2 regions of the Floridaenema aerugineum BLCC-F46 genome follow, and region 1 is predicted to be linked to the other one. Evidence: riboswitches for the same ligand, from Rfam matches in the RefSeq annotation. Region 1 holds a riboswitch; the other holds the start of a gene.
The links. A riboswitch is a leader RNA that binds a small molecule or an ion and turns the genes downstream of it on or off. The one in region 1 is predicted to bind cobalamin.

Region 1 (8,858 bases):
TGCCCACAAGTCCCTGGATACATCAGTGTAAATTTCGATCGACCTCGGAAAAATCTCTTCAACAATTTTCTTAATTTCCTTAATCAAATGGCGAATTTGTAAAACTCCATGTTCACCATCTAATCCCCTGGCAAAAGATAACACTTGTTTGATTAATTCACTACCTCTTCGGGTGCTATCTTCGAGGATTTCTAACCATTGTTGCCCTTGGGCGCTGCTAATTTGTAATTTTAAAAGTTGGACTGCCATGAGAATAGGAGCTAAAATATTGTTCAAGTCATGGGCAATTCCTCCTGCTAGAGTACCAATGCTTTCCATGCGTTGCGATCGCAAAAATTGTCGCTCCATCAATCGTTTCTGTGTAATATCAGTATTCACCATTAAAATTGCTTTTGGTTCTTCAGCTGAATCACGCACCAAAGTCCAACGACTCTCGACTATAATTTCCTTGCCATCTTCTGTTACTTGTTGCAATTCTCCGTGCCATTCCCCTTTGCTGCTAACAGTTTGATAGATATTTTCCACCAGTAACGGTGTTTCCCAATAAAGCAAATTATTAGCACACTTGCCTAACACTTCTTCTTTTTTCCAACCGTAAAGTCTCTCTGCTCCCTGATTCCAAAATAAAATCCGATGATTCAAGTCACGAACCAAAATTGCATCAGTTGTCACATCAAGTAAAGCAGCTTGTTCTCGGATTTTTTGTTCTGCTAATTTGCGTTCATTTAGTTCTTGTTGTACTTGTTGATAAAGTTGTGATTGTTGAATTGCAATTTCTAATTGAGTCGCCAATTGTTTCAGCAATTCTATTTCCCAATTTTGCCATTTTCGCGGATTTGAACAATGATGAGCAACCAATAAACCCCATAATTTATTTTCCTGTAAAATGGGTACAACTAAATTGGCACGAACTTGAAATTGAGCCAGTAAATCAATGTGACAAGGCGATAAACCTGCGTTCAAAATGTCTTCTACAGCTTGAATTCCACCTCGTTCATAACTTTCTCTTCGCTCGGTATCTTTGAAGAAAGAATCTGAGATTTTTGCTCCTAAAATTGATTGCCAATTCGGAGCAACTGATTCTACGGCAACAACTCCACTCCAGTCTGGTTCAAAGCGGAAAATCAAAACGCGATCGCTCTCCAGCAGACGTTGGACTTCCGTCACAGTAGTATTGAGAATTTCATTCAAATCTAAAGATTGGCGAATTCTTTGAGCAATTTCTGCAACTAATTTCTCTCTTTGAGCTTGTTGGCGCAAAGCTTCTTCTGCTTGTTTGCGATCTGTAATATCGTTGCGAACGGCAATATATTGATATGGATTTCCTTGAGCATCCAAAAAGGGAACAATTGTCGTATCTACCCAGTAAATACTACCATTTTTAGCCCGGTTTCTAATTTCCCCTTTCCAAACTTTACCGTGAGAAATTGTGTTCCAAATATTCTGAAAGAAGGCTTTTGGATGATAGCCAGAATTGATAATGCGGTGATCTTTCCCGATTAATTCTTCCCGACTATAACCAGAAATTTGGCAAAACTTATTGTTAACATATTGAATTGTGCCTTTATTGTCGGTAATCGCAACGATCGCAGATTCATCCAAAGCAAATTTGAAATCCGCTAATTCTTTATGGGACTTTTGTAAAGTTTCTTCTGCCCGTTTGCGCTCAGTAATATCTTGGGTTATTTTAGAAAAACCGCAAATTTTTCCGGTTCCATCCTGCAATGCTGTAATTACTACATTTGCCCAAAAGTAAGAGCCATCTTTCCCCACGCGCCAACCTTCATTTTCCACTCTACCAACTGTTGCTGCTATTTCTAATAGTCTATCGGGTTTTCCCTGGGCTACATCTTCAGGTGGATAAAAACGAGAAAAATGTTGTCCAATAATTTCCTCGGCTTGATAACCTTTTATTGCTGTTGCGCCTGTATTCCAACTAGTAACATAACCGTTAGTATCTAATACAAAAATGGCGTAATCTTTCACTCCATTGATAAACAGACGGAATCGTTCTTCACTTTCATGCAAAGATTTTTCGGCTTTTAGACGATCGCTTTCTGCTTGTTTACGCTCAGTAATATCTTGCAAAGTACCTACTATTTCGCTCGCATTACCCCCCGCATCAAGCAGTAGTTTTAATTCCTCATAAATCCAACGATAACCGCCATCTTGATGCAAAAAGCGATACTCATAATTATGGTGTCCCTGTGCGAATAAAATTGCTATTGCTTCGGGAATTAAAGCCACGTCTTCAGGATGAACACGATCTAACCAAAATGTAGGATTGTTAACAAAATCCTCTGCTGAATAACCAAATAAAGCAGTAACATTTTCACTAACGAAAGTTGCTGGGTAACTCGCCGTTGGTTTGCAGCTATAAATCACAACCGGACTAGTCTTTAATAAATGTTGTAATCTTTCTTGAGTTTTTAGTAATAATTCTTCGGTTTGCTTGCGAGCGGTAATATCTTGACCAATACCGATCGTCCTCCCATCAGACAGCTTCACATTTGCCCAAGTAGTATTCAGCACCCGACCATCTTTAACATGAGTTTTAAAATCTTGCCATTGGTGATTTTCTGCTCTTTGAATAAACTCCCAAACTTGTTGTCGATACTCTGGATCGGGATAAAATTTCGTCAAAATATCCGGCGATTCTTGTAATTCTTCTAAAGTCCAACCTAAAATATTTAGCCATTCTCGGTTGATCATTTGCAGTTTTCCTTCTCGATCGAAGAAGCTCAACATCACAGGAATACGATCGAAAATAGTTTGCAGAATTTCCTTCTGTTGCTGAGTAACTGCATTTAACGCTTGATTTACAGATGTGCTATTACTAACCACTTGTAACATTTCTTTTTGGGCTATTAGCAAACTCTGGGTTCGCTGAAATTCTGCTAAATTTTTCCGTAATTCTATCTGACTGATTACCTGACGACTTAATACTTGAAGTGCGGAAATTTGTTTTTTTGTCAACTGTCGAGGAATCCGATCGATCGCACATAATGTCCCCAAAGCAAGCCCATCAGATGTAATTAAAGGCGCACCTGCATAAAATCTAATGTAGGGTTCTCCAGTTACTAAAGCATTATTAGCAAATCTCGCATCTTTCCGAGCATCCTCAACAATCAACGGTTCTTTTTGCCAAATATCATAATTACAAAAAGCTACATTCCGGGGTGTTTCGCTAACTGTTAGCCCTAGTTTAGATTTGAACCATTGCCGCTCTGCATCTACTAAACTAATTAAAGCGATCGGTGTCTCACAAATCTGGGCGGCTAAATTTGTTAAGTCATCAAATACAGCTTCTGCTGGAGTATCCAATATTTGATACTGCTTCAGCGCTGCTAAACGTTTTTTTTCTTGATCGGGAAGAACAACTTTCATAATAAGTACAGGGATTTTTAGTGCGATCGCAATAAACTAAACGATTAAAGTCCTCTATTATTGGAATACCCATTACCGGGCTAGCTGATAAACTCACGTAACAATTAGTTATTTAATTTTGACAATAAAATACTTTTTTTGCGAAATGAAACTTTTCCTAAATTTTGGCTAAAAATCATTTTTTCACTTTTCCCTTTCTCTTTATATTTGTAACAAGTTTAATGTAAAACGGGATGTCATCTGACGATCTTTATTCTCTTATTACAATAGACGAGCTTCCTTAATTAAACAGATTAAAGGAACGAACCCAGCCTTAGCGCGGCACTCAATAATTGTTGCCACAACTTTGCTAACTGATGATGGCGATCGCACTACACCTCTTCAGGAATATTTAATTTTAACACCCCTGACAGATTCAGCATCATTCTACTTGCCTTAGCTTAGAGTTAAGCTAACCAAGTTACCTTGTTGACTATGAACTATGAATACAGTCATCCCCGGAAGCAAAATTTACAGTTGGATTCCTTAGAAGAGGAAATTCTACTGGGATTACAAATATGTGGAGAACTTTTAGTTCAATCTAAAGATATTATGTTAGGTGCGCTAGCCTATCAAGGTTGGTTAGAGCATGGTCGCTGTTTGGTGATAGTTAACCTACCAAATGTAAAAGAAGTTTCCGGTGCAATTGAATTACCAATGGGGTTAATGCTGCACAACGATCCAGCAATTAAGTTTTTTGGAGCAGAAGAATTGCTCAAACAATATAATCCTCAAACTGAAGGAATATTGGTTGTCTCTCACACAAATTCTAATTACTGCATTGCTTGTGCTTGTATATTTGCTCCTAGCTTTCCTCCACAAATTTGTTATGAAGAAATCATGAGTAGACCTGCGGAGTTTGACATTAGTTGATTTTTCCACGAATCTTTGGTAGTAGGTAGTAGGTAGTGGGTAGTGGGATTCCTACTAGCTACTACCACCCTCAATCTTACTAACTAGCAACTTGAGTTAATTACTCAGTTTCAGAACATGACAATACCCTGAATTATGCCACAAGTTTAGTGATTAATTAAAAAAGCGGGAACTTCTACTAAGTGAAAATAAACCAATGCCGCAATTACTAAAGTGTAAAGCGTTGAACCACCAAGTCCAATCAATAAATCGCGCTTCACATTTCGCTGTTCTCCTGCTAAAAACATATCCATTGCCCCAAACTGCATCATCAAAATTCCTAGTACATTAGAAAGCCAGTAACCCACAACTGTCCCCGGTAAAAACCAGTCAGCATTTATCCAACCAACTAAATAGCCGAATAACAGAGAAATTGGCAAATTAAAAAATAAATCATTCCACCAAGACAAGGGAGAAAGCATATAACCAATCCCTACTAGTAATCCTCCGCGCAGTTTTCTAAACATGGTTTTTCCCTTGACAATTGAGTAGTTTTATGTATAAAATTAGCGGCAATAAAGTAACTCGTTACTCAGAATTCATTGTAATATTTAATAGCGATAATATTTCCCTGTACCCTCCTGCCGGAAAAATCCTCTCCCCCCCCATTTCGCTAAACCATTGAATCCGCTAAGATATCAAAGCACACTAAAACTCAGCAAAGTAGGGAAACTCCGGTGCAAGTCCGGGGCTGTGCCGCAGCTGTAAGCGAAAATAGATTAGCCGTTGTCAACTGTCTACATCGCTAGCCAGAACGCCTACTTGTTAACGTCAACTTTATTTTCCTGCGCCGCACAGGAAAAAGGATAATTAATTAATGCCTACTGTAAGTTTATCGACTTTGACCACTGTAACGGATTTAGAATTGTCTACATTGCCCCTAAAAAGACCATTATTAATGATTGGTCATGGAACTAAAGATGAAGAGGGAAGACAAAGTTTTTTAGATTTTGCCGCTGCTTATCAAGAATTGGATCGATCGCGCCCCGTAGTCCCATGTTTTTTAGAATTAACAGGCCCGACAATTCAAGAAGGGATCGATCGCTGCATCGAACAAGGATACACAGAATTTTCAGTTTTACCCATTTTATTATTTGCCGCACGCCACAACAAATTTGATATTACCAACGAGTTAGACCGAGCTAAAATTAAATATCCTCAACTGAAATTTCACTACGGTCGGCACTTTGGAATTACCCCGAATATATTGGAATTGTGGCGATCGCGTCTAACTCAACTTGACAACGAAAAATATCCTCGTTCCGAAACAGTTTTATTATTTGTCGGGCGTGGTTCCAGCGACCCAGACGCTAACGGCGACGTTTACAAACTAGCACGAATTCTTTGGGAAGGCAGCGGCTATTCCACAGTAGAAACCTGCTTTATCGGCATTACTCACCCCCGTTTAGAAGAAGGTTTTCGTCGCGCCAGACTTTATCAACCAAAGCGAATTATCGTTTTACCTTACTTCCTATTTACCGGACTTTTGGTAAAAAAGATTTTTGACATTACCGCCCAACAACAAGCACAATTTCCCGAAATAGAAATGATTTGTTTGCCAGAAATGGGCATTCATCCCCAACTATTTCAAGTAATGCGAGAACGGGAAATAGAAACCCAATTAGGCGAAGTCCAAATGAACTGTGAAATGTGTAAATTTCGCCTCGCTGCTGTAACTAAAAACGGCAACGGACATAGCCACACTCACGGACACGATCATCATCACCATCATCACCACGATCATCATCATCATGGTAACAGTCACAGTCACGACCACTCACACCCTGCTGTAGATCCTTACGCAGATTTAGAAAAATATCATCAAAAAATCTGGCAAGCACCTTAACAATTTTAGATTAGGTTTGTTGTAGGGACTTTAGTCCTTGCCTTGTTTGTGCAAGAAAGGTTAAAGTCCACGGTCATACAGTAGGGGCGAAGCATTCCGGCAATAATTTGTTGGTTATCGCCAAATATATGTACCGGAATGCTTCGCCCCTACAAATCAAAAACAACAGTTTGTGACCACGCCGAGTATAGAAAAACTAAAATCCTAACATTCAAAATGAGTAAAGAATTTCGCATTGGGGAAAAAGTCCGAGTCGTAGCATTACCACCTTACGTGAAAACTGCCGAACCAATGCCAATGCTACGTCCCCCAGATGTGATTAAGTTAGGTGAAGAAGGAGTAGTGATCGATCGCCGTCCCGGAGGTTATTGGGGAGTGCGCTTTGCCAGAGGCAACTTTTTACTCGACACTCAGTATATTGAATCTATTTAGCTTGACACAGATCCACAAATCCCCGACTTCTTAGAGAAGTCGGGGATCTGAAGAAGTCGGGGATCTTGCCCTTCCCTCACAATAAACTCTCTGGTGAAATCATTCCTTCTTGAGCCATTTTTTCAATCACTTGCAGTCCGCGAGGGTCGCCAACTCGTAACAGAGAAGCTTTCGCATCTTCCCTGACTCCCAGATCGCGGTCTTCTTCCATCACTTGAATTAAAGCATCGATCGCACCAGCATATACTACATTTGATGGTAGTTCCCGACAAAGTTGCCCCAAAGACCAAGCGCAGTTACTCCGCACCGCTGCGACTGGATCTTGAATTAAAGCTTCAATTAACGGGGGAATGGAAGCGACTACTGCTTCGTAGCCTAACTCAGCCATTTGCGCCAAAGAACTAGCCGCCCATAAACGTACAGCCGAAATATCAGTTCGTAAAGCATCAGTCAGGGGGGCGACAGAACGGCGATCGCGACAGTTCCCCAACGCCCAAACAATGCCTTTACGGACATAACCATTCCAGTCGCGGTTTAATTGGTTAATTAAAGGTTCTACCGCATCAGCACTAGGGTTACGTCCCAAACCATAAGCCGCACTTACCCGCACCAACGGACAAGCATCTGTCAACAAGCGAATTAAATGGGGAATGGCGCGTCGATCTTGTAACTCACAAAAAGCTCTGGCTGCTAGCATTCTTTGCGACGTTTCGGCTGCATTCAACAGCGCCAACATTGCCTCTGGATCGGGTTTAGCAACCTCTTCTTCTTCCAGTGGTTCTAGCTGATCTAACGGACTTTGCAGATCGGCTTCCGGGTCAAGTAGGGTCAGGTCGTCGTCATCATACATAATTGTCAATTACCTTATCAGACCTGATGCCATCAGTCTGTTACTCAGGTTAGCGATCGATAAATCTATTTGTTGTTGATGGTAGAGAGGCACAAGAAAGGAATCTTTCATTTTTCCCTACTTTTGTAAATAAACACTAAGCAACTGCAATTAATTTTACGACCAGGCTCAAACTTAAAATCATAACGTTATTTTTCAAGTTTTGATCCTTATTTTAGTATATTGGACTACAGAAAGACTAAATTGAATAGCAACTCTTAAACATCAGGAGCAGAATGTGACAGATCACCTAGAACCATATCGACGGTTAGCGCGTGCAATTAGATTCGTTCCCCCTTTGCCAGAATCTCATCTAGCAGAAACAAAGGAAAATCATTCTAGCTGGGCTTCATCAGTATCGCATTTTCCCGCGACAAACACACCATCACCCACAAAACCAGAGGAAAATTTTGGCCCACCTCCCGATCCATCGGAACATATCGCCGCTTTGGTACAGAAAGCGGTTTCTGGGCATACTGTTTTGCCAGTTACTTATAGTATTCAGGAAAATGTAGGCGATCGCATCAGTCGCTTAAACCACAACACAGAGACTCAACAGCATAAACCATTAATCATTCTGCCGAAAATTCCCGCACCCGATCCCAACTGGACTGGGCGCACTCCAGTTACTCATCAACAAAATGCTGAGATCGAAGTAGCAGCAAATCATCCACCAGAAACTTCAACTAATGGCAAATTGCCAGTTGAACAAATAGCTTCAGCAGAAATAAAATTACAGGAAAATTCAATTCTTCCAGTATTAGAAACACCACCTTCAGAGGAGTTAGTAGTAACACCTTTGAACAACGAAAATTCTGCTATAGAAACTCCATCAGAACTAGTAGAATTTGGTACATTAGCAACAAAAATTGCGCCAGGAGAAACATCAGACACCGAACCATCTTCAGAAATTGTTGTTGAGCCGGAAACAGTTAACGAAGCACCTATTCTAGAAACTTTTGTTACTGAAATAGCGGAAAATTTAAACGTTGAAGAGACAGTCACAGAACAGTTAAAAAATGTTGCCGACTTGCTCACAGAAGTATCCGAAAAAGTGCCAACCCCTGAACCAACAACAACTAAAAAATCATCAACTAAAAAATGGCTGATCGCAGAAGTTGTCTGTCCTAAATGTGGTTCTAACAAAGTTAAAGAAAAAGGATACACTAACGGTCAACAAAAATACACTTGTAAAAACTGCGGTAAACGTTGGCGTGTTGATTTAGAACCTGTGGGGGAAAATGATTAACTAGTTAAGAAAACCCAAAGTACGTTGTTGGGGGTTATAGCGGATAAAATCGCAAAAACGCAAACAAAGAAACAAAAAAAATAAAAAACCAAACCAAAAAATTT
Region 2 (12,313 bases), on a different contig from region 1:
GAAAATACCATTTGTTCGACGTTTTTGTTGACTTTTCCCCAAGAATGTGCTTCTCGCAAAGTAGAACCAGATAACGCACCATCTCGTTCGTCTGCGACAGTAATTTGAATTGTGTATTTGTGCATTGTCACATCAAATCCCAACATTTCCGCCGCCACAACCGTATCTTGGGCAAAGTTTTTCGGTACGCCACCACCAATCATTACCAATCCAGTATATTTCGCGGCAAGTTTGCACTGGGTTAACTCGCGGAAATCTCCCACCGAATCAATAGTAAGATGAGATTCTGGCGAATTCCACTGGTGATGTACTAAACCAAAACCAGCAGAACAATCACTAAAAGCAGGAACAAAAATGGGTACTTGATGTTGATAAGCAGCTAATACAACTGACGGTGTATCTGTTTTTTGTTTCTCCAGATATGCACCCATTTCTTGAATAAATTCCCGCGAAGAATAGGGGCGCTTTTCTAAAGAATTAGCAATTTCCGCGATCGTCATATCGCACACCCGCAGTTGATCTTCATCAATGTAGGTGTCGTAAATGCGATCGATCCTTTCCTGGCGTAGCATTTCATCATCTGCTAAAGGATCGCCGACATAGTGACGAAAACCTAACGCTTCAAAGAAATCCTGATCCACAATATTAGCACCAGTGGAAACGATCGCATCCACCATATTATGAGTAATCAGGTCATACACTACATTTTTCAATCCGGCGCTAAACAAAGAACCTGCCAAACATAAAATAATTGCACAATCTGGATCTTGCAGCATTTCATCGTAGATTTTCGCCGCCCTTCCCAAGTTGCGTGCTTGAAATGCCATCTGACTCATAGACTCTACCAAGCCTACAACATCAAAGGATTTAATATCAATTGGTTGCACAATTTCTTGCAATAAATCTTGCCGATTCATCACTTTCTCCTGCATTTAATTAAAGTACTAAAAACTAACTACGAAACACACATCGACAGGGAGTATCCCGTTTTGGTAAATATATTTGTAGGGGCGAAGCATTCCGGCAGTAAATCTTTGTTTCTAATCAATAGCTTATCTACCGGAATGCTTCGCCCTTACCAAATTGGGATGCTCCCGATCGACACTTCGATCGATTAAGTACTAGGCGCTTCGCAGTGGTCGTACCAAGAAATAGCAGGATCGGATTCTCGTCGCTTACCTAAGCGAATTTGGAGATCCCAAACCACAGTGGAGATGATGGATGGACTCGCCAATTTAGCTTTTTTACACCTCGTATAAGTCCGCTTTTTAAACATAGCAGATTAGAGTTTAATTGCAATCCCCTTACAGGGGATAGAATCAATGAAATAGAACTTGACTGGGTTTTGCGATCGTGCTACTTTCAGTCAAAGATATGGAAATTTTAGGTCTTCGCACCCAATCGGGGCAAATGCTACAACCGTTAACAGCAGTGATACCAAAACAAGTAAGACTCCTCGCCCAAGTTGAGTGGGCGACAGGTTTCACTCATCTGAATTAACCTACAGGTAGCACAAAAGTTTTTAATTTTGTGGAATAGATCGCTTTAGAGAAGAGAGATTCTCTTGGTTGTATTTTGTGCGAGCCTTAATATCGGATAAATTGAATTTCCCAAATAATTTGGAAGTATCCACTGCTATAAAAATGGGAATTATTACCCATTACCTATTACCCATAGAGGACAAGTTTACAAATGCTAGTTTCTGCTGACCTTTCATCGAATTTAACAATTTCAGATACTCAAAGCTACATTGACCTAGAAACTACTTACGGTGCCGATAATTACCATCCCTTAGATGTAGTAATTACTAAAGGTAAAGGGGCTTGGGTATGGGATATTGAAGATAACAAATATCTCGATTGTTTGAGTGCTTATTCAGCATTAAATCAAGGGCATTGTCATCCGAGAATTTTTCAAGCAATGGTAGAACAAGCCAAAAAAGTCACCCTGACTTCTCGCGCTTTTCGCAATGACCAATTAGGCAAATTTTATGAAAAACTTTGCCAAATTTCCGGCTTACCGAAAGTATTGCCGATGAATTCTGGTGCCGAAGCTGTAGAAACAGCAATTAAAGCGATTCGCAAGTGGGCATATACGATCAAAGGCGTAGCTAAAAGTCAAGCAGAAATTATCGTATGTAGCAATAACTTTGCCGGACGAACTATTAGTATTGTCAGCTTTTCAACCGAAGAACAATATCAACATGGTTTTGCACCTTTCACTCCCGGTTTTAAAGTCGTTCCCTACGGAGATGTGGCAGCTTTAGAAGCAGCTATTACACCAAATACGGCGGCTTTTTTCCTAGAACCAATTCAAGGAGAAGGGGGAATTATGATTCCGCCAGATGGCTATTTAAAACAAGCCGAACGTATTTGTCGTCGAAATAACGTGCTGTTAGTATTTGATGAAATTCAAACAGGTTTGGGACGCACGGGCAAAATGTTTGCGTTTGAACATGAAGGAGTAAAACCCGATGGAATTACAATTGGCAAAGCTTTATCGGGTGGTTTTTATCCGATATCCGCGTTTTTGAGTACATCCGAAGTGATGGATGTATTTAATCCCGGAGATCATGGGAGTACCTTTGGAGGAAATCCTTTAGCAGCTGCGATCGCCATTGCCGCACTCGATGTAATTGTAGACGAAGAATTGCCAGAAAGAGCAGCAGAATTGGGCAATTATTTTATTTCTAAATTACAAGCAATTCCCAGTCCCCACATTGAAGAAGTAAGAGGACGAGGATTGTTAATTGGTGTTGAATTAAAACCGGAAGCAGGCGGTGCCAGAAGATTCTGCAAAGCACTGATGAAAGAAGGGATTCTCGCCAAAGAAACCCGCGAAAACATTATTCGATTTGCCCCACCCTTGGTAATTTCGCGATCGGATTTAGATTGGGCATTAGAGAGAATTGAACAAGTGTTAATAGCCAGTTAATTAGCTGAAGTTGGTAATTGTGCTTTTTTGACATTTCCCCTATTTGAAATACAGGGGAAATGTTAATGTAACTAAAACTTGAGATGAACTAATTACTTTTAGTTAATTTTTGGTTCAGAAGCTTGCAAAAAGTTTTCTAATATATTATTGTTTTATAGCAGTCGGTTCCAACGGGGAGCAGCCGTTGGAGGAAACGGGGAAAGTTCGGTGTAAATCCGGCACTGTCCCGCAACTGTGAAGAGAAGACTAAAATCTCTGAGTCAGGATGCCCGCCGATAAATATTTATTTATTTGCACTTAACTATCTGCGAGGTACAGACGGAGACGCTACGCGAACGCATTAACCTCAAAGATCGCCGTGAAAATGCTGATGTTTTGTACAATAATGCTAATTTAAGGCTGGAAGGACAACTAGACGATCGCAATACTCTCACCTTCAGCGCCCTCTACCTCACCAAAGATTTTGGAGTCGCCGGAGGAGTTCCAATTCCAGATACTATTGGTGCATTTAATACCTTAACTCCTAAAGCCAGACAATATACTGATGAAGTATTGTTAGATTTAACTTGGCAATCTAAGTTAGGTAATAGTAACGATTCACTTTTAACTACTCGTGTTTACAGCGATTTTCTTAACTATAACTACAACAATCCCGACCCAAACAATTTCGGGACAAAAGATGAAGTGAATCGGCGGGCAGTTGGACTGCAAGTGCAGCATAACTGGCAACTGGCGAAAAATCAACGCTTGACTTATGGGGCAGATTATCGGAATACGCGATCGCGCAATACCACCTTTAGTTATGGTACAAACATAAGTGATGTAAACTACGATGGCGATATCAATCAAGGCGCACTATTCGCCCTTTACGAGGTGAATTTTACTCCCAGTTTTAGCGTTAATTTAGGACTCAGGCAAGATTTTAATAGTTTAGTAAATGGTTCTTTTACCTCTCCCAGTGTTGGCGCAAGATTTATTGTGGGAAAAACTACTACCATTAGAGCCAACTATGCTAGAAGTTTTCGCGCCCCGCTAATTTCCAACCTAGAAGGGTTAGCTGCTTTTAATGTAGTAGGTAATCCAGATTTAAACCCAGAACGGGGAGATAGTTTTGATATTGGTATCGATCAACAATTGGGTAAAATTGGGCTGTTGCGGCTGACATTTTTTCATAATACAATTTCCGAGCTAATTAATTTTAAGTTTGGCTCTCCCAGCACTTACGAAAATATCGGAAAAGTGAGAACTTTGGGTTTAGAAGCCGATCTTAACGTGCGACTGGCTCGGAATTTTTTCGCTTTTGCTAACTATACCCTTAACGAACCGCGAATTGTGAGCGATCGCAACTCCGATATCGAAGGTAACTCACTCAGTTTTCGAGATGCCGATAGCCTGAATTTTGGACTTGCCTACGAAACACCCAAAGGCATTTATGCAGGTATTATTCTGCGCTACCTCAGCAGTTACTTTGTTAACAACACGAATACCGAATCTTTACCTGGATACACCACACTCGATTTGAAATTTCGTATCCCCCTGGGAAGGACTGTAATGTTGAACGGTAACTTAGATAATTTACTCGATCGGCAATACGAACTATATCCCGGTTATCCCGCTGTCGGACGTAGCTTTCGCCTGGGTATCAGTTCCACATTTTAGGAGATTGAAATGAGTGAATTTTCTCGCCTAGTTACACCCCTTAACCGTTGCATAACTGAACAGTTGCCAACGGGCGGACAGATTGAATATGAAGACTTTCCTTGCACGATCGATGTAACTGGCCCTCTGTTATATACTCTGTTTCAGGAACGTTGGCAGGAAACTCAGATCGGTCACGTCGTAGAAGGTAGTGTACTAGAACTAGAATTTACTCAACCCCCGAAAATTTGCGTTCTCTACGATGGCTATTTGACAGTAGTTACTGAAGCATGGCATTTGCACCTTTGTTTGGAAGAACATTTAGGTGGACCTTTGGAAAAAACGCCCCCAGAACTGAGACAGCAACGCTTAGTTAATCGTGCATCTTTGTATCGTCGGTTGAATGAACGGGGAGAAGCGCGGAGTTGGGGCATTCAGTTCTGGAATGGTGCTGGGGAAAAGATGATGAATCTGTTTTTGCCTAATCCTTTTGTGGGCGAAGATGAAGAGTTATTACCAGAAGCTAAACCGCAACTTTCAAAATTAAGTCTTTATCAAGAATTACGCGAGATTTACGTTTTGGGTAATCGCCCTATACCTTTTGAGAACAACCCTCTCAAGCGCCCCTATTTGGCAGTTTGTCGTTCTAGTCGCTGTTACCCTTCGCGCAACTGGCAACCGATCGTTGAGGCGTTGCAAGAGGCGGTAAAAGCAGCCGGAATTGATGTGTATGTGATGACTTCCGGTTGTTTGGAGGTTTGCAAGATGGGGCCTGTAGTGTTTTATTCGGGCGATGGTACCTGGTATACCCGCGTTAATCCCGATCTTGCCGATCGGATTGTCCGAGAACATTTGGTACAAGGTCAACCGATTAAAGATCATCTTTATCCACCAGTCAAGGTGGAATGTTAAAGTTTGCAATTTTGATTAATTCAAAGGAGACAATAGTATGAGTTACATTGAATCAAATCTGACATTAAAACCAAATCTAACTCAAGATTGGTTTCGGGGATGTAAAGCGATCGCTAAAAGTCAATTTTGGTTTTTCCTCCTCTTAGCTTTAGCAACGGCAAGTAATGTTCTTTATACTTGTAACATTCCCTTGGTGGGATTTGGTGCGATCGCCGGATCGACTCTTCCCCGTCGTCGCGCCTTAGCTACAGTACCTCTGCCTATCAACAGTTAATTGATTTGATTAGTCCGCTGCAAATTCCTACCTATTGGCTTTCTGGCAATCACGATTGCTTGTCGGTAATGAAAGAAGTTCTCGTTCATCCGCTTTTTCATGCACCAAAAGCTGTAATTATAGGTGGTTGGCAATTAATTTTATTGGATTCAACTTTAGCTAATTCCCGTTTTGGCGAAGGTGAAATATCTCCCCAGTCGTTGCAATTTTTAGCAAAAAGTCTCGAAGTTGAACTTCCTACTTTGATAGCTTTGCACCATCATCCTTTGCCTTTTGGGATTGATTGGTTAGATCTGATAAAAGTTAAAAATGGCAATGAATTACTTGACCTGATCGATCGCGCCCCCAAGTAAAAGCCGTAGTTTTCGGTCATATTCATGCGGCTTTTCACCAAAAACGAGGTAATATTGATTTCTACGGCAGTCCTTCGACTTGCGTACAGCTAGATTTACCGCAAGCTACAACCTTAGAAAAGCAACCTGGTTTTCGCTTGTTTCATTTGCATTTTGATGGCACGCACCAAACTGAAATTCATCGTGTTTTGCTACGCAGCAAAAACCCCTAATAATTTAGCGCAGTAAGTACGAAAGAACCATTATTTTCGAGTAGCGATCGCTAATTTAGCTCCTTTTACCCGACGTAATCGATCCATTACTTCTACTACACGACCATGATTAACTGCTTTATCTGCATTTAAAATTACATAAGATTCAGTGTTAGGATCAATTTTGCCTCTGACTTCAGATTCTAACTTTTCTAATTCGATTGGTTGACGATTCAGCGCGATCGCACCATCAGGTAAAATCGAAACATTAATTTGCTCTGTCTTTTGCACTTGTGCTGTAGAAGCTTGGGGTAAATTTACAGGCAACCCTTCCGAGCGAGTTAAAGATAAAGAGGAAATAATAAAGTAAGCTAAAATTGAGAAGATTACGTCAATCATCGGCGTAATATTAATTCCTATATTTCTTTCTGATTCGTCAGGTAGACGCATAATATTCTTTTCCTTGTTCGTAATGACGACGATATAACAATTCTAATTGACCACCGTATTCTTGAATCATTGCCAATTGTCGTAAGTAAAAACTGCGAAATGTGTTAGCAAATATTAGTGTGGCAATTGCTACTACTAATCCCATAACTGTGGAAATTAATGCTTCACTAATTCCACCCGTTACACCTGCACTTTGAGTTCCTGCTATATTACCAAGTTTTAAGGAAGAAAAAGCTGTCATTAAGCCTAAAACAGTTCCTAATAAACCTAGTAAAGGAGCTAGGGCAACAATGGTTTCAAAAGCATTATTAAATCGCTTTAAGGTTGGAATTTCTGCCTGTGCAGCAGTTTCTAATGCTAAGCGAAACTCTTCAGGTCTAGGATTATCTAACTCTAAAGCTTCTAGGAAAATTCGGGCGATCGGTAAATCTGCATTTTCCTTAAGTAATTTGATTGCCGTACTAGGTTTTAGGGGATACAATTTCAACGCCTCTCGCACTATTCGACTCTGGCGACGATGCACTTTGAGCCAAAACCAAGAGCGTTCTGTAATTAGTGCGATCGCAATTATCGAAAATCCTAACAAAGGCCAAGCGACTATTCCGCCAGCCAAGAAATACTCAACTGCTCTCATACTCTTTGTTTAACTTTTGCTCATAATTATTGTATCGGATAAGGTACATTGTTAAGAGTAATGGCACAGATTACTGCTTGTCACCAATTTGTGCATTTTGGGGAAAAAGTTTAGGGGATGAGTATTTCCAGCTTTTGTTTAAAACAACGAGAGAAAGAGAAAGCAGTATTTAAAAGCATCCTGGCGTACAGCTTTGTAGGTTCAGCAGTATTGCATCTTTTACTAGCTTTCGGGATTGCCCTATTGTGGTCAAAAGAGCCATCATTGGTAGACGATCCAATAGAAATAGTTGTGTTGGATGCACCAGAACCGGAAGTCAAAAAGCCGGAACCAGAAACACCAAAACCAACTTTGCAACCAGTTGTTAAGCCAACGCCGGAAAAACCGATCGCCAAAATTACCCCCGAACCGATTCCCAAACCAAAACTAGAACCAGTTCCCAAACCAAAATCAGAACCGATTCCCGAACCAAAATCAGAACCAGTTCCCGAACCAAAAATAATTACTCCGCCACTGATAAAAGTTGAAACAGTGAAACCCCCAATACCGGAATTACCTGCAAAACCACAGCCAGTGAATGAACCGAACGAAACTCCCAGCGCACCAACACCCGACAGAAGCGCTGAAACATTACCACCGCCTAAAATTGCCCGAACAGAAGATTTGTCAAAACCAGAACCAGAAAAACTTCAAACTCCCCAAGCTTTGCAAAGTCCTTTAGCTAGTGCGAGGAATTTTCGGAATCAATTTACCGAATCGCCGCCTGTGGAAACTGACACAAGAACTGAAGAAACACCAACTTTACCAAGAGGATTAACTCCAAATCAACAACCAGTTAATAATTCGCCTGTCACTAGTCAACCGCTACAATCATCTGTAACAGAGAATCGGACATTTCGCGATCGCATTGCCGCCACAAATAACTCTGCTACTGAAACTAATCCCGCTGACAATGAAACGCTGACCAATCCCACATTACCAGGAACAATTCCCCGATCGCAAGTTAACAACGTGCCTATTACCAGTCAGCCATTGCAATCAAGTAGCAGCGGAAATCGAACATTTAGAGATACTTTTGCTAATAGCAATAATTCACCCACAACTATTAGTCCCAGCAACGAGCTTTCAAATACTACTCCCGGAGTTCCCGGACAAGTAACCGCAAATCGCCAAATCCCAAATCAACCAGTAACTAGAAGTCAACCGCTGCAAACAGCTAGTAGTAACCGAAGTTTTAGAGACAGTTTTACTAATAATAATAGTTCTCCTTCTGACATGAATAATACTCAAATTTCTCCGACAACACCGGGAACTTCCACAGGAGTAGCAGTAAATCAGCCACCTGCGAAAAGGAATACCAGACAACAAGGAGAAAATCAAGAAAATCAAAGGGGCGATCGAACTGCAACGAGAAGAGGTGCAAGAGGTGGAACATTACGTTGCGTTAGTGGGTGCGAACCTGAATATCCATCAGATTTAGAGTTTGTGGAAGGTAGACCAGTAGTTGTGTTTGTTGTGCAAGCAGATGGTAGCACAACCAATCCGCAACTAGTTGAATCTAGTGGGAATAGCCAATTAGATCGAGCAGCTATGGAAGCCGTGCAAAAAATGCGATTCGCGCCTTCAAATGAAGGAAATAAAACTGTAAGATTCGCAATTAATTTTGCTACAAGTGGTTCTGAATTTGAGCGCCAAGCTCGTCAACGTCGAGAAGAAAATGAGCGTTTGCGACGAGAAAGAGAACGGCAACGTCAAGAAAACTTAAATAGGGAAAACTAATTTTTAGGGTGAAATTAATGTCAAAATTTGGAATGGGATTTCTCATTGCTTGTGCTGTAATTGCTTCTCCTTTAGTTGGTCAAGCAGCTGTGATTAATTTGCCTGATGGCGGTCGTTGTGAGGGAGAAATTACTAACGGTCTATTGAATGGGAAAAGTGTTTGTCAGTATGGAAATGGCGATCGCTACGAGGGCACTTTCGTCAACGGCAAAAAAGAAGGTAAAGGAGTTTATACTTTCGCAGATAAAAGCCGTTATACCGGAGAATTTAAAGACGATCGAATTAATGGAAAAGGAGTTTGGGAATATCCCGATGGCGATCGCTATGAAGGCGAATTTAGTAATGGCAAACCGAATGGTAACGGAGTTTATATTACAGCCAATGGTGGTCGTTACGAAGGACAATTTAAAGATGGTGTTCCTGATGGTAAAGGAACTTACATTTTTCCAAATGGAAACAAATGTTCGGGAAATGTTGCTAATGGTCAAATTAGCGGTACTGGCAGCTGTATTTATGCCAATGGCAACCGTTACGAAGGTGAATTAAGTAATAACCAACCAAGTGGTAAAGGAGTTTATACTTTTGCCGATGGTGGTAGTTACAAAGGGGAATTTACTAATGGACAGTTCAATGGTACAGGAGTAAGAGAATATCCTAATGGGAATCGTTATGAAGGGACTTTTCGTAATGGTAAACCGGAAGGACAAGGAACTTTTACCATAGCTAAAGAAGGTACTTACAAAGGGGAATTTAAAGAGGGTCAATTTAATGGCAAGGGAGTTTTCACTTTTGCTAATAATAACCGTTATGAAGGAGATTTTCAGCAAGGGAAGTTTCATGGTAGGGGAATTTATGTGTTTGCTAATGGCGATCGATGTGAAGGACAATTTAGTGCCGGGAATTTAAATGGTAAAGCTGTCTGTAAATACGCCAATGGTGATAGTTATGATGGCGAATTTCGTAACGGAGATAAACACGGAACAGGGGTTTATATTTATGCTGATGGGACAAGGTTGCAAGGTAATTGGCAGGAGGGTAAGTTTCAGAATTAGAAGTAAAAGTTTGACAGTCTGTCGTTTGACGCGAACAGTTAATTGACGTATCTTGACGTAAGTATTTTCAAGGACTGTGTACTGGATACAGTGTGCAATTAAGGGTGTGAGGAATTTAAGTGCAGCGACAGAAGTTATCCAATTGGATGCGGCTGGGTTTTGCCGTGTCAGTCTTTGTAGCTTTCCCGGCAAAAGCTGATGTGGTGCAAGAGAGCCAAGAGAGTTCCAACTCTCAATCTCCCATAACCCAAATTCCCCGACTTAACGAAATCGATCGCCCAGCCACCACTATTAAAGAGTGGCTGTCTCAGTCTTCAACTCCCGTTCCCGATTCCCAATCTCCAATTCAAATAACGGGCGTGCGACTCAATTCAACAGCTAATGGCATTGATGTCATCCTAGATGCAGGAGGTAAGGCACTTCAAGGTTCTACCTCCAAAGAAGGAAACAACCTAATTGTTGACATTCCCAACGCTCAGTTGCAGTTGCCAGAAGGCAAGGAATTTCGTCAGGAAAACCCTGTTGAGGGCATTACCTCAATCGATGTGACTAATGCTACACCTAACAGCGTGCGAGTCATAGTCACTGGAAGCACGGGAACACCAGTGGGTAAAGTGGTTTCGGGTCAACAAGGGTTGATTTTGAGTCTGACACAGCAAGAAGAAATAGAAATCGTTGTAACAGCACAGAAACGACCTGAACCTGCTCAAGAAGTACCCATTAGCCTAACGGTAATTCCTCAACAAACCTTGGAAGATGCCCAAATTAATTCGCTTCAAGAAATTGCTAACAACACGCCCAACTTCAGCTTTTTCCCAACCAATGCTGGAGGCTCTGACTTTAGTTACTACAGCATTCGTGGTCTGAACAACTTTAACTTTTTAGTTAGTCAGGATAGCGTTGGCTATTACATTGATGATGTTCCCTTTGATTTCGGTGCTTTCATAGACTTGGGATTGCTGGACTTGGAGCGAGTTGAGGTGCTGCGAGGCCCCCAGAGTACCTTGTATGGCAGAAGTAGCCCTGCTGGGGTGGTTAACATCGTTTCTCGTGGGCCAACCAATTTTTCAGAACTTCGCATCGCAGGAGGTTATGGTAACTATAACTTCCGGGAAGCACAACTCTCTTACAGTAATGCGATTATTCGCGATCGACTGGCATTTCGATTAGCAGGAGCCTATCAAGCACGGGATGGTGTATTCTCAAATGAAACCCTCGATCGCACAGTGGGCGAACGCGAACAAATCTTGGGACGGGCGCAACTTTTGTGGACTCCCTCACGGGAATGGAATGTTTCCTTCAACACTTATGTCAATAACACTAACGACGGCGATCCTGTATTTACCCGACAGGATGCTGACGATCCCTTTGAAACCTTTAAAGCGGTTGATGGATTCGTTCGACTCAACAGCAATACTCAAGCATTGAGAGTTGGCTACAATGGCACTGGCTTTCGGGCTACCTCGATTACCGCACGGCGCTTCAGCAATCAAGAAGTTTTGTCGGGTGATAGTTTCGCTCCACCGCTCGATCTTGCTCGCTCGGTCATTGACTTCAACTCGACAGTATGGACGCAAGAAATTCGATTTCAGTCACCTGCAAATGCCGACCGCTTCAAGTGGTTAATCGGTGGATATTACGAGCGAAGAGGGTTTAATGTTGACAATGATGCCTTTGAATATACCGCTCTTGGCGCTGCCCGATTTGGCTTGCCTTCTGCTGGACAAAATCGAGTGATTGCCGAACTGGATCGCAATACTTATGCGGTGTTTGGACAGATTGACTACAAGCCGATCGAGCCCCTCACCCTATTTGTTGGGTTGCGGTATGAGACATCGGATTACGACATCGATCGCCGTCGCATTTTTGCAGCGGCAGACAGCGTGACAATCTTAAATCCAAGAATTCAGACAGAAGATAGTAGCAGTGAAGTCATCCCTCGGTTTGGGCTGCAATACCGCTTTAGCCGGAATGTAATGGCGTATGCCACGATCGCCAAAGGCTACCGACCGAGTGGTTTCAACTATCGCGCCGATACGGAAGACATCCGGCGCTATCAGGAAGAAAAGACCTGGACTTACGAAGTTGGGGTGAAA

Region 2: it holds a riboswitch for cobalamin, as region 1 does, so the genes downstream of both, ACE1CC_RS01665 (TonB-dependent receptor plug domain-containing protein) here and ACE1CC_RS33120 (sirohydrochlorin chelatase) in region 1, are expected to answer to the same signal.

Annotation. Positions count from the first base shown of each region.
Region 1 covers NZ_JBHFNQ010000241.1:952-9,809, forward strand. The annotation lists gene ACE1CC_RS33105 (PAS domain S-box protein) at 1-3,387, opposite strand, end outside; gene ACE1CC_RS33110 (hypothetical protein) at 3,862-4,299, shown strand; gene ACE1CC_RS33115 (hypothetical protein) at 4,446-4,805, opposite strand; cobalamin riboswitch at 4,962-5,118, shown strand; gene ACE1CC_RS33120 (sirohydrochlorin chelatase) at 5,156-6,184, shown strand; gene sipA (regulatory protein SipA) at 6,401-6,616, shown strand; gene ACE1CC_RS33130 (HEAT repeat domain-containing protein) at 6,693-7,466, opposite strand; gene ACE1CC_RS33135 (IS1/IS1595 family N-terminal zinc-binding domain-containing protein) at 7,744-8,754, shown strand.
Region 2 covers NZ_JBHFNQ010000013.1:94,057-106,369, reverse strand. The annotation lists gene ACE1CC_RS01685 (1,9-bis(guanidino)-5-aza-nonane synthase) at 1-917, opposite strand, end outside; gene ACE1CC_RS01680 (hypothetical protein) at 906-1,118, shown strand; gene ACE1CC_RS01675 (hypothetical protein) at 1,115-1,276, opposite strand; gene rocD (ornithine--oxo-acid transaminase) at 1,693-2,934, shown strand; cobalamin riboswitch at 3,080-3,225, shown strand; gene ACE1CC_RS01665 (TonB-dependent receptor plug domain-containing protein) at 3,226-4,593, shown strand; gene ACE1CC_RS01660 ((2Fe-2S) ferredoxin domain-containing protein) at 4,603-5,484, shown strand; gene ACE1CC_RS01655 (hypothetical protein) at 5,522-5,758, shown strand; gene ACE1CC_RS01650 (metallophosphoesterase family protein) at 5,764-6,111, shown strand; gene ACE1CC_RS01645 (ExbD/TolR family protein) at 6,354-6,752, opposite strand; gene ACE1CC_RS01640 (MotA/TolQ/ExbB proton channel family protein) at 6,739-7,386, opposite strand; gene ACE1CC_RS01635 (TonB family protein) at 7,504-9,165, shown strand; gene ACE1CC_RS01630 (MORN repeat-containing protein) at 9,183-10,217, shown strand; gene ACE1CC_RS01625 (TonB-dependent receptor domain-containing protein) at 10,364-12,313, shown strand, end outside.